DNA from 2 places in the Heliomarina sp. genome. Region 1 is predicted to be linked to the other one. Evidence: riboswitches for the same ligand, from Rfam matches in the RefSeq annotation. Region 1 holds a riboswitch; the other holds the start of a gene.
The links. Region 1 has a riboswitch for thiamine pyrophosphate ahead of thiB (thiamine ABC transporter substrate binding subunit). Riboswitches for the same ligand answer to the same signal wherever they lie in the genome.
Positions count from the first base shown of each region.

Region 1 (4,682 bases):
CCACGCGGTTCCAGTCGCCGGTTTCCTCAAGCCCCGTATGCATGGAGCCCATCAGCACCCGGTTCTTGAGCGTCGTGAACCCAAGGTCGAGCGGTTTCAGTAGGTTCGGATAGGTGGCCATTGCGTGCTCCCTGTCTGCATGTCCGTTGCGAAGATTGCCGTCTCGGCCGGGTTTGTCACCTGCTACGCTGCGTCATCGACGATGTCGTTTGGTATCGTACCGGTGGAAATCGCGATCCAGATGGCGATGGCGAGCAATGACAGGGCGAAGGCCAGCCGCACCGGCACCGAGCTTTGCCATGACGCAAGCCGCGTGCCGATCATCGCGCCAAGCAGGACGATGGCCGAATGCACGATCAGCGCGGTCAGTACGTGTAACCCGCCCAGCAGCAGCGTTTGCAGCCAGATCGGCCCAGCCTGCGGCGAGGTGAACTGTCCGATCACTACCATGTAAAACACCAGCGCCTTGGGGTTCAGCAGGTTGGAGATCAGGCCCCGGCGAAAGGCGTTTTCGTCGCGGATCGGCGGCACGCCTTCGGCGCTTTCAGCCCAGGCGCACCAGGCGAGGTAGACCATATAGCCCACCCCGGCCCATCGCAGCAGGTGATAGAGCCAGTCCGACGCGGCCGCTATGGCGCTGAGCCCCGTGGCGGCGGCGACGACCTGAACAGACAACCCGATGGTGATGCCAAGCACGGCGATCATGCCCGCCCGTCTGCCGGTTTGCGCCGAGAGCGCGGCAAGCCAGCCCATGTTCGGCCCCGGCGTGAGTTCGATGACGAACATCGCAATCATGAAAGAGGTCCAGTTGACCCCCAAAAGAATGTCCAAGTGCGGCCCCGTGGCTGGAATATCTGGCGTCGTTCCAGTCAGGCTGCCGCGAATAGGCGGGGAACAAAAGAGTAACTTTGCGGTATTCTAGGAAAACGGCGCCCATTAACGGCAGGGACATGCCTGCCGATATTGTGCTGACACGGGCCGTTCCTATATTTTTCCTGTCCCTTGCGGGGGCGAAGTCTGGAGATCGAAAGATGGGATATGTCAAGACGGCCATGCTGATGGCGGCGCTTACGGCGCTTTTCATGGGGCTGGGCTATTTGCTGGGCGGCACCGGCGGCGCGCTGATCGCGCTGGTCGTGGCGGCTCTCATGAATGTCTTTACCTGGTGGAATTCCGACAAGATGGTCTTGCGGATGCATAACGCCAAGCCCGTCGCTTCGGGCGACAGGCTTGGTCTTAACGATCTTGTGGCGCGGCTGGCTGAGAATGCAGGGCTGCCGATGCCCGCCGTCTACCTGATCGATACGCCGCAGCCGAATGCCTTTGCCACCGGACGCAATCCGCAGAATGCCGCCGTGGCGGTGACCTCGGGGCTGATGCAGAGCCTGTCGCGTGAGGAACTGGCCGGCGTCATCGCGCATGAGCTGGCCCATATTCGCAACCATGACACGGCGATCATGACCGTGACGGCCACCTTTGCCGGTGCGATTTCCATGCTCGCGAATTTCGCGCTGTTCTTCGGCGGCAGCCGAGAACGGATGGGGATTGTCGGCACGCTCTTGATGATGTTCCTCGCGCCGCTGGCGGCGGCTTTGGTGCAGATGGCGATCAGCCGCACCCGGGAATATGCCGCCGATAAGGCGGGGGCGCAGATCTGCGGTCAGCCGCTCTGGCTGGCCTCGGCGCTGGAGCGTATCCAGCAGGGAGCCTCGCGCATCGACAATGTCGCCGCCGAGAACAACCCCGCCACGGCGCATATGTTCATCATCAACCCGCTGCATGGCGGCGGACGGGACAAGTTGTTTTCGACTCACCCCGCGACTGAGAACCGCGTGGCGGCGCTGAAGGCAATGGCAGCACAAGGTTATGGTCATGAAAGCGTGCCTGAATCGGTGGCATCGCGGTCCTCCATTCCTTCGTCCGGACAACGCCGGGGCCGTGGCAATGGTAACGGGCCGTGGCGGTAAGCCGCTGAAGCTTGCAATGGGACAGGGCTTGCGGCAGGTCTGGGGCGCAGAGTAACGCGTCAGATCAGACCGCAGCGGAAGAGGCCGACTATGACCCCGGAAGAGATTGCCAAACTGCCCTATCGGCCCTGTGTCGGGGTGATGCTGGTCAACGGGCTAGGCGAGGTTTTCGTCGGCCAGCGCCGGGACCGCGATCAGGACGCCTGGCAAATGCCGCAGGGCGGGGTCGACAAGGGCGAAGAGGCCCGCGATGCGGCGCTGCGCGAGCTCTGGGAAGAGACTGGGGTGACCTCGGACCTTGTCGAGATCATCGGCGAAAGCGAGCTGTGGCTGCCCTATGACCTGCCGCATGATCTGGTGCCGAACATCTGGAAGGGCCGGTATCGGGGACAGGAGCAGAAATGGTTCCTGATGCGGTTCACCGGCGAAGATGCGCAGATCGATATTGCCACCGAACATCCCGAGTTCTCGGAATGGCGCTGGCTGCCGGTGGCCGATCTGGTGCCCAATATCGTGCCGTTCAAACGCGAGGTCTACGCGCGCGTGGTCGAGGAATTCGCGCCGCTGCTTGACGGATAAGCACACAGACAACGGCGGTGATCCCCGTACACCACCTGTACACCCCCTGTGCATCACGCGTGCAGCGTTTCGCCGGTCGCGCTCCCCTTGTGCCTCATGGCCGCAGGGCATAGGGTGCGGCCTACCTCGGGGGGCCAAGTGGCTGAGATGCGTAAGCAGACCCGTTGAACCTGAACCAGTTAGCACTGGCGGAGGGAAGGTATGGACATCGCGCCACCCCTTGCCCTGTCGCCGCAATAGGGAGGATGCCATGAAGTATCTTACATTTGCAGCGGGCGTATTCTGTGCCACGGGTGTTGCCGCCCAGACGCCGGAACTGACCGTTTACACCTATGACAGTTTCGTCTCGGAATGGGGTCCTGGCCCGCAGATCGAAAAAGCGTTCGAGGCCGAATGCGGCTGTGATCTGAAATTCGTCAGCGCGGGCGATGGTGCTTCGCTGCTGGCGCGGCTCAAGCTTGAAGGAGCGCGCAGCGACGCGGATGTCGTGCTGGGGCTGGATACGAACCTGATGGCCTCGGCCGAGGATTCGGGCCTCTTCGCGCCAAGCGAGGTCGATGTCGAATACGACCTGCCCGTCGCATGGGAAAGCGATACATTCGTGCCCTATGACTGGGGCTATTTCGCCTTTATTCACAACAAGGGCGTGACCCCGCCGCAGGATTTCCTTGAGCTTGCGAAGAGCGACATGAAGATCCTGATCCAGGATCCGCGTTCCTCGACGCCAGGGCTGGGCCTGCTGATGTGGGTCAAGGCGGCCTATGGTGACGACGCCGCGCAGGTCTGGGCCGATCTGGCGGATAATGTCGTGACCGTGACCAAGGGCTGGTCCGAGGCCTATGGGCTGTTTCTGGACGGCGAGGCCGACATGGTGCTGAGCTATACCACTTCGCCTGCCTATCACATCATTGCCGAAGACGACGACACCAAGGAAGCCGCCGCCTTTGACGAAGGCCATTACATGCAGGTCGAGGTAGCCGCAAAGCTGGCGGCCAGCGATCAGCCTGAACTGGCCGAACAGTTCCTGCAATTCATGGTGACGGATGCGTTCCAGTCGGTGATCCCGACGACCAACTGGATGTACCCGTCGGTGATACCGGGCGACGGTTTGCCCGAAGGGTTCGAAGGTTTGGTCGAGCCGCGCAAATCCCTGCTGCTGCCCCCGGCAGAGGTGCAGGCCGCAAGGGACGAGGCGCTGAATGAATGGCTGACCGCGCTCAGCCAGTAATCTCTCCGGTCAGCGGCAGGCCCGGGCTGGGCGCGGCGGCATTGGTCGCCGTGCTGATCCTTGGCCCGTTGCTGGCCGTCTTCCTGCGGGCCGAGGCCGGGGCGGGGCTGGTGCGCGCCGACTGGGCGGCGATCCGGTTCACCGTCTGGCAAGCAGTGCTTTCGGCGGTGATCAGCGTGGCGCTGGCCGTGCCGGTGGCGCGGGCGCTCGCGCGGCGGCGGTTCGCCGGACGTTCAATTCTGATCACGCTGCTGGGCGCACCGTTTATCCTGCCTGTGATCGTCGGGGTTCTGGGCTTGCTTGCCGTGTTCGGACGGAATGGCTGGATCAGTCACGGGCTTGGACTGATGGGCCTGCCGCCGGTGCAGGTATATGGGCTGCACGGGGTGGTGCTTGCCCATGTGTTCTTTAACCTGCCGCTGGCGACGCGGCTGCTCCTTCAGGGCTGGCAGGATATTCCCGCCGAGCATTTCCGGCTTGCCGCGCAGCTTGGCGCCGGGTCGCGGGTGATCTGGCGGCTGATCGAACGGCCGATGCTGGCGCGGGTGGTGCCCGGTGCGCTGGCGGTGATCTTTGCGATCTGCCTGACCAGTTTCGCGGTGGCGCTGACCTTGGGCGGCGGGCCGCGTGCCACCACGATCGAACTGGCGATCTATCAGGCGTTTACCTTCGATTTCGATCTTGGCCGCGCGGCGCTGCTGTCGGTGGTGCAGATCGCGCTGACCCTAGGCGCGGCGCTGATCGCGCTGCGTGTCGCCTCGGGCGACGGGTTGGGCGCGGGGCTGGATCGGCCCGTGCAGCGTTGGGACGCGGCGGGGCGCGGGGCGCGGTTGCTCGATGGCGCGCTGATCGTGGCGGCGGGGCTGTTTCTGCTGCTGCCGATGCTCGCCATCGTGGCCGAGGGCGTG
Region 1 covers NZ_JBRBUI010000053.1:240,757-245,438, reverse strand. The annotation lists gene ACU0FH_RS17820 (FAD-dependent oxidoreductase) at 1-121, opposite strand, end outside; gene ACU0FH_RS17815 (LysE family translocator) at 184-831, opposite strand; gene htpX (zinc metalloprotease HtpX) at 1,032-1,967, shown strand; gene ACU0FH_RS17805 (RNA pyrophosphohydrolase) at 2,058-2,546, shown strand; TPP riboswitch at 2,664-2,760, shown strand; gene thiB (thiamine ABC transporter substrate binding subunit) at 2,797-3,774, shown strand; gene ACU0FH_RS17795 (thiamine/thiamine pyrophosphate ABC transporter permease ThiP) at 3,750-4,682, shown strand, end outside.

Region 2 (4,682 bases), on a different contig from region 1:
CCTATGATCGTTTCCCGCATGAGTTTTCCGGCGGGCAGCGTCAGCGGATCGGCATCGCCCGCGCCCTTGCACTCGAACCGCAGATACTGGTGGCGGATGAACCTGTCTCGGCGCTCGACGTGTCGATCCAGGCGCAGATCCTCGAACTGCTCGACAGTATCCGTGACCGGATGAACCTGTCGATGATCTTCATCACCCATGACCTGCGGGTGGCGGCACAGGTCTGTGACCGGATCGCGGTAATGCGGCGCGGTGAAGTGGTCGAGATTGGCGCGACCGAAGGTATCTTCGCCAATCCGCAGCACGAATATACCCGCGATCTGCTCTCGGCCGTGCCGGGCAAGGGATGGTTCGCCTCGGAAACCGCCGTCGCAAGCTAAGGCGCAGGGGTCGGCACGCGCGGCCAGCCCCGTCAGCCGCTCGCAAACGCAAGCAGTTGCTCGACCTCGGCCAAGGCGGCATCCATCGCCTCGGCCAGAGCCTCTACCGGCAGGGAAATCTCATCCGGTCCATCCGGATCGATCACTGCCGTGCCGGCGCTTACGGTGATCTCCAGCACATCGCCGGATAGCCGGTGGCGGTAGAGCACCGATTTGCCGTCCCGCAGTTCCGCCGCTCCGTCGCGCAAGAGCGACCTCGTCGAAAATGTCATCGACAAGGATCAGCGCGTCCTGCGTCAGGAACTCCACCCCGCCATTCGCGCTCTCGATCCGTCCGGCACTCCGGCGCAGCTCGGCATCTTTCAGCGGGTCAGCCGCATAAGGCAATTGCTGATCCCCCTTCACAATCAGAACAGTCCGGTCAGCGACCTGTTTTGCATGGTTCATTCGGGATTGAAGGGGAAAGCGTGGAAATGGTTCACCGGCCCGTGGCCCTTTCCGACTTCCAGAAGGCCGGAATGGGCGATGGCCTGGGCGGTATAGGTCTTGGCATTGCGCGCAGCCTCACCAAGCAGGCGTCCATGGCCCAGCTCGCAGGCCAGCGCCGATGACAGGGTGCATCCGGTACCATGCGTATTGTGCGTCACATAGCGCGGTCCGCCCAGATCCAGATGCATATCCGCCGACAACAGCAGATCCGGCGACTCCGGCTGATCCAGGTGCCCGCCCTTGAGCAGCACAGCTCGCGGCCCCAGCGCCAGCAGGTCCACCGCCTGCCGCCGCATGTCCTCAAGGTTCACCGCCTCGTCACAATCCAGCAGGTCGGCGGCTTCGGGCAGGTTCGGGGTAATGACAGTGGCGCGTGGCAACAGCCGGTCGCGCAGCGCTGCGACCGCGTCGGCCTGCAGCAAGCGGTCGCCGCCCTTGGCCACCATCACAGGGTCAAGCACCACTGGGGCTTCAAGCCCCTCCAACGCTTCAAGAACCGCCTCGATAATCGCGGCCGAGCCGAGCATGCCGATCTTGACCGCATCCACCCGGATGTCATCCCGGATCGTTTTGATCTGCGCGGCGACCATCGCGGGCGGCACCAGTTCGACGGCGCTGACCCCTTTGGTGTTTTGCGCGGTCAGCCCGGTCAGCGCCGCCATCGCATAGCCACCGCGCGCCGAGATCGCCTTGATGTCAGACTGGATACCGGCACCGCCGGAGGGATCGGACCCGGCGATGGAAAGAATATTGGGAATCATAGTGCGCTCCATTCCTGCATCAGCTCCCGTGTTGCGGCCTCGGGGTCATCGGCCCGCGTGACCGCGCTCACCACCGCCATGCCCACGGCACCGGCCTGTTTCAGTGCTGCCGCATCGCCTGTGCCAAGACCGCCGATGGCGACAACCGGGCAGGGCGCAAGGCCCACGATCTCCGCCAGCCCGTCAAACCCGATGGGCGGCGCATGGTCGGGTTTGCTGGGGTTCGCCCGAACCGGCCCCGAGCCGATGTAATCGAGCGCCAACCCGTCCAGCGCCGCGCACTGACCTGCGTTCTCGATGGAAAGACCCAGGATCATCTCAGGCCCGATCCGGTCTCGTATCCGCGCCGGATCGCCATCGCTTTGCCCGATGTGCAGCCCGTCGACGCCAAGCGCGCAGGCGAGCTCGACCCGATCATTCAAGATCAGCTTTGTGCCGCTGCCCGAGAGAATTTCCGCCAGTTCCCGGGCCAGCTCGGCAAAGGCCGCATCGGCGGCCTCCTTGTCGCGCAGCTGCACGGCCCATGCGCCACCCCGCATAGCGGCTCGCGCCTGATCGGGAACCGAAATCGCCGCCTCCGCATCAGTCACGACGTAAACCGGCCCGATCATGCGGCGGTGATCCTTGCGCCCTTGGTGGCCTCCTCCGGGCTCAGCCCGTACAGCGCGTCCAGAAAGGCGACCTGAAAACTGCCCGGTCCCTTGGCGGTCCGCCCGGCAATCTCTCCGGCCAGCCCATAGCAGGCCAGCGCCGCCGCCGTCGCCTCGAGCACGGGCTGATCAACGCAAAAGGCCGCGATCACCCCGTTCAGCGAACAGCCCATGACGGTAATCCGGCCCATCATTTCATGCCCGTTTTCAACGCGATAGCCGCGCGTTCCGTCCGTTACGTAATCGACGGGGCCAGACACGGCGACAACGCCGCCAGTGCGCTTCGCCAACTGCCGCGCAGCTTCTTCGGCATCAGACACCGCATCCCCGGCATCGACGCCGCGCGCGGCACTCTCAAGGCCCGCGAGCGTCAGGATCTCAGAGGCATTGCCGCGGATCACGGTCGGTTTCAGACCGATCAGCCGGTTCGACAGATCCCGGCGAAACGTGGTTGCCGCGACGCCGACCGGGTCCATCACCCAGGGGCGACCATTGTCGGCCATTACGGTGCCGGCCTCCTCCATCGCTGCGCCCCATTCCGGGTCGGCGGTGCCGATGTTAACGGTCAGCGCCTGCGCCAGCCCGGCGAATTCGGCCACCTCGACGCGGGCATGAACCATCGCGGTCGACGCCCCGACGGCAAGCAGCACATTCGCCATGACATTCATGGCAACGAAATTGGTGATGTTATGGACCAGCGGCGCGGTCTCGCGCATCTGGGCAAGGTAAGCTCCGGTATCGTGCATCGTCTCTCCTCGCCGGGGAGGAGATCAAAACCGCAACATCGAACCGAGAAACCGGCGGGCTGAGGTTTTGCAACTTCCTCCGCCGGCATGATCCGGTTCAGGTTCAAAGGGTGCTTCTCAGCCCGCAGATGCGGACGCCCCTGTCGCAGCCCTATGCATCGGGCAGAGACCCCTTCTTGTCAACCGGCGATCACGGCACCTGTTTCATCGTGCGCCGCCTTTACGCGATCTGAACTTGGCAGGCATTGTCTTTTCCCTGGCCGCTCGAACATCCCTTGTGACTAACGCTTGTCGTGCCGTTTCGACCAGTGAATCCGGGTGAGGGAGTGCACAGGGGGTGTACAGATGTCATACGCTTTGTGCACGGGTGGTGCCACCTAAGGTTGTTAACCAATATGCTGAAATTGCTCAGTTTTTGAACGGTGTGGGCCGGTTATGGGTAAGAAGACATTGAAAACTCGGGAAAACCAGAAAAAGCCATATTCCTTTCCCAAAATCGATGTAGTTGCAGCGTTAACACGCATCATCGCAAGCCCGTGAGGACGGCAAGAAAAGGTAAATTTACCTTTCTCTGTTACCTCTCCGCGGCTTCACCCCGATCACCGTCATATCGGATGATCGCTGCCAGAACGGCGAAAAGCGAACGAAACTAGGGCCACGAGCGTCAGGCGTCGCGGCACATAAACCATGACGGCTAAGTAACGATGAGCAGCGATCCGGAAGACGATACACCCCAGTTCAAGCAGGGCACTGCCGGCAATGACACGATCACCGGCGGCAATGCTGGCGACTCTCTGCACGGAGAGGCGGGCGACGACACCATTCACGGCAACGGCGGGGCCGACGCCGTGTATGGGGGGGCCGGAAAAGATACGGTCTATGGCGGCGACGGCGGCGATGCGATCTATGGCCAATCCGGTGATGATACCCTTCACGGCGAAGGCGGCAATGATGCCATCTACGGAGGATCGGGCCGCGATACCATGTACGGCGGTGATGGTGATGATGCCCTCTATGGGGAGGACGGGGATGACACCATCTATGGTGGTTCGGGAAACGACACCATCTATGCAGGCAACGGCTATGACAAGATCTACGGCGGCGCGGGCAACGACACGATCTATGGAGGCGGCGATAACGATACGCTCGACGGGGGGGACGGTGCGGACACGATCGTAATCTCTTTTGGCGAAACCACCAATTTCAACACGACCGTCAAGGGCGGCTCTGGCGGTGACGACAACGATACGCTTGATATCTCCAACCTGATCGAGGACGGTTGGAACGTCACAGGCTGGGTGAAAAATCCGGAAAGCAACGGGATGGATGGCTATAACGGCCAGATCACCCTGCAGCGCGGCGACCAATGGGCCAATATAAACTACGAGGATATCGAGAATTTCCAGACCGAGGTTGTCTGTTTCACGCCCGGCAGCCTGATTTCAACCATGCGGGGCCCGCGTCCGGTGGAAACCCTTGTGCCCGGCGATCTTGTTTACACCCGTGATAACGGCCCGCAACCGCTGCGCTGGATCGGCCAGCGACAGCTCAACGCAGCCGAGCTTCGGACCGCGCCCTCCTTCGCGCCGGTGATGATCCGCAAGGATGCTTTTGGCCCGGGCTGTCCCGAGCGCGACATGATGGTCAGCCCCAATC
Region 2 covers NZ_JBRBUI010000055.1:123,406-128,087, forward strand. The annotation lists gene ACU0FH_RS23475 (ABC transporter ATP-binding protein) at 1-380, shown strand, start outside; gene ACU0FH_RS23480 (hypothetical protein) at 413-652, opposite strand; gene thiD (bifunctional hydroxymethylpyrimidine kinase/phosphomethylpyrimidine kinase) at 824-1,630, opposite strand; gene thiE (thiamine phosphate synthase) at 1,627-2,241, opposite strand; gene thiM (hydroxyethylthiazole kinase) at 2,238-3,026, opposite strand; TPP riboswitch at 3,084-3,178, opposite strand; gene ACU0FH_RS23500 (Hint domain-containing protein) at 3,731-4,682, shown strand, end outside.
Region 2: it holds a riboswitch for thiamine pyrophosphate, as region 1 does, so the genes downstream of both, thiM (hydroxyethylthiazole kinase) here and thiB (thiamine ABC transporter substrate binding subunit) in region 1, are expected to answer to the same signal.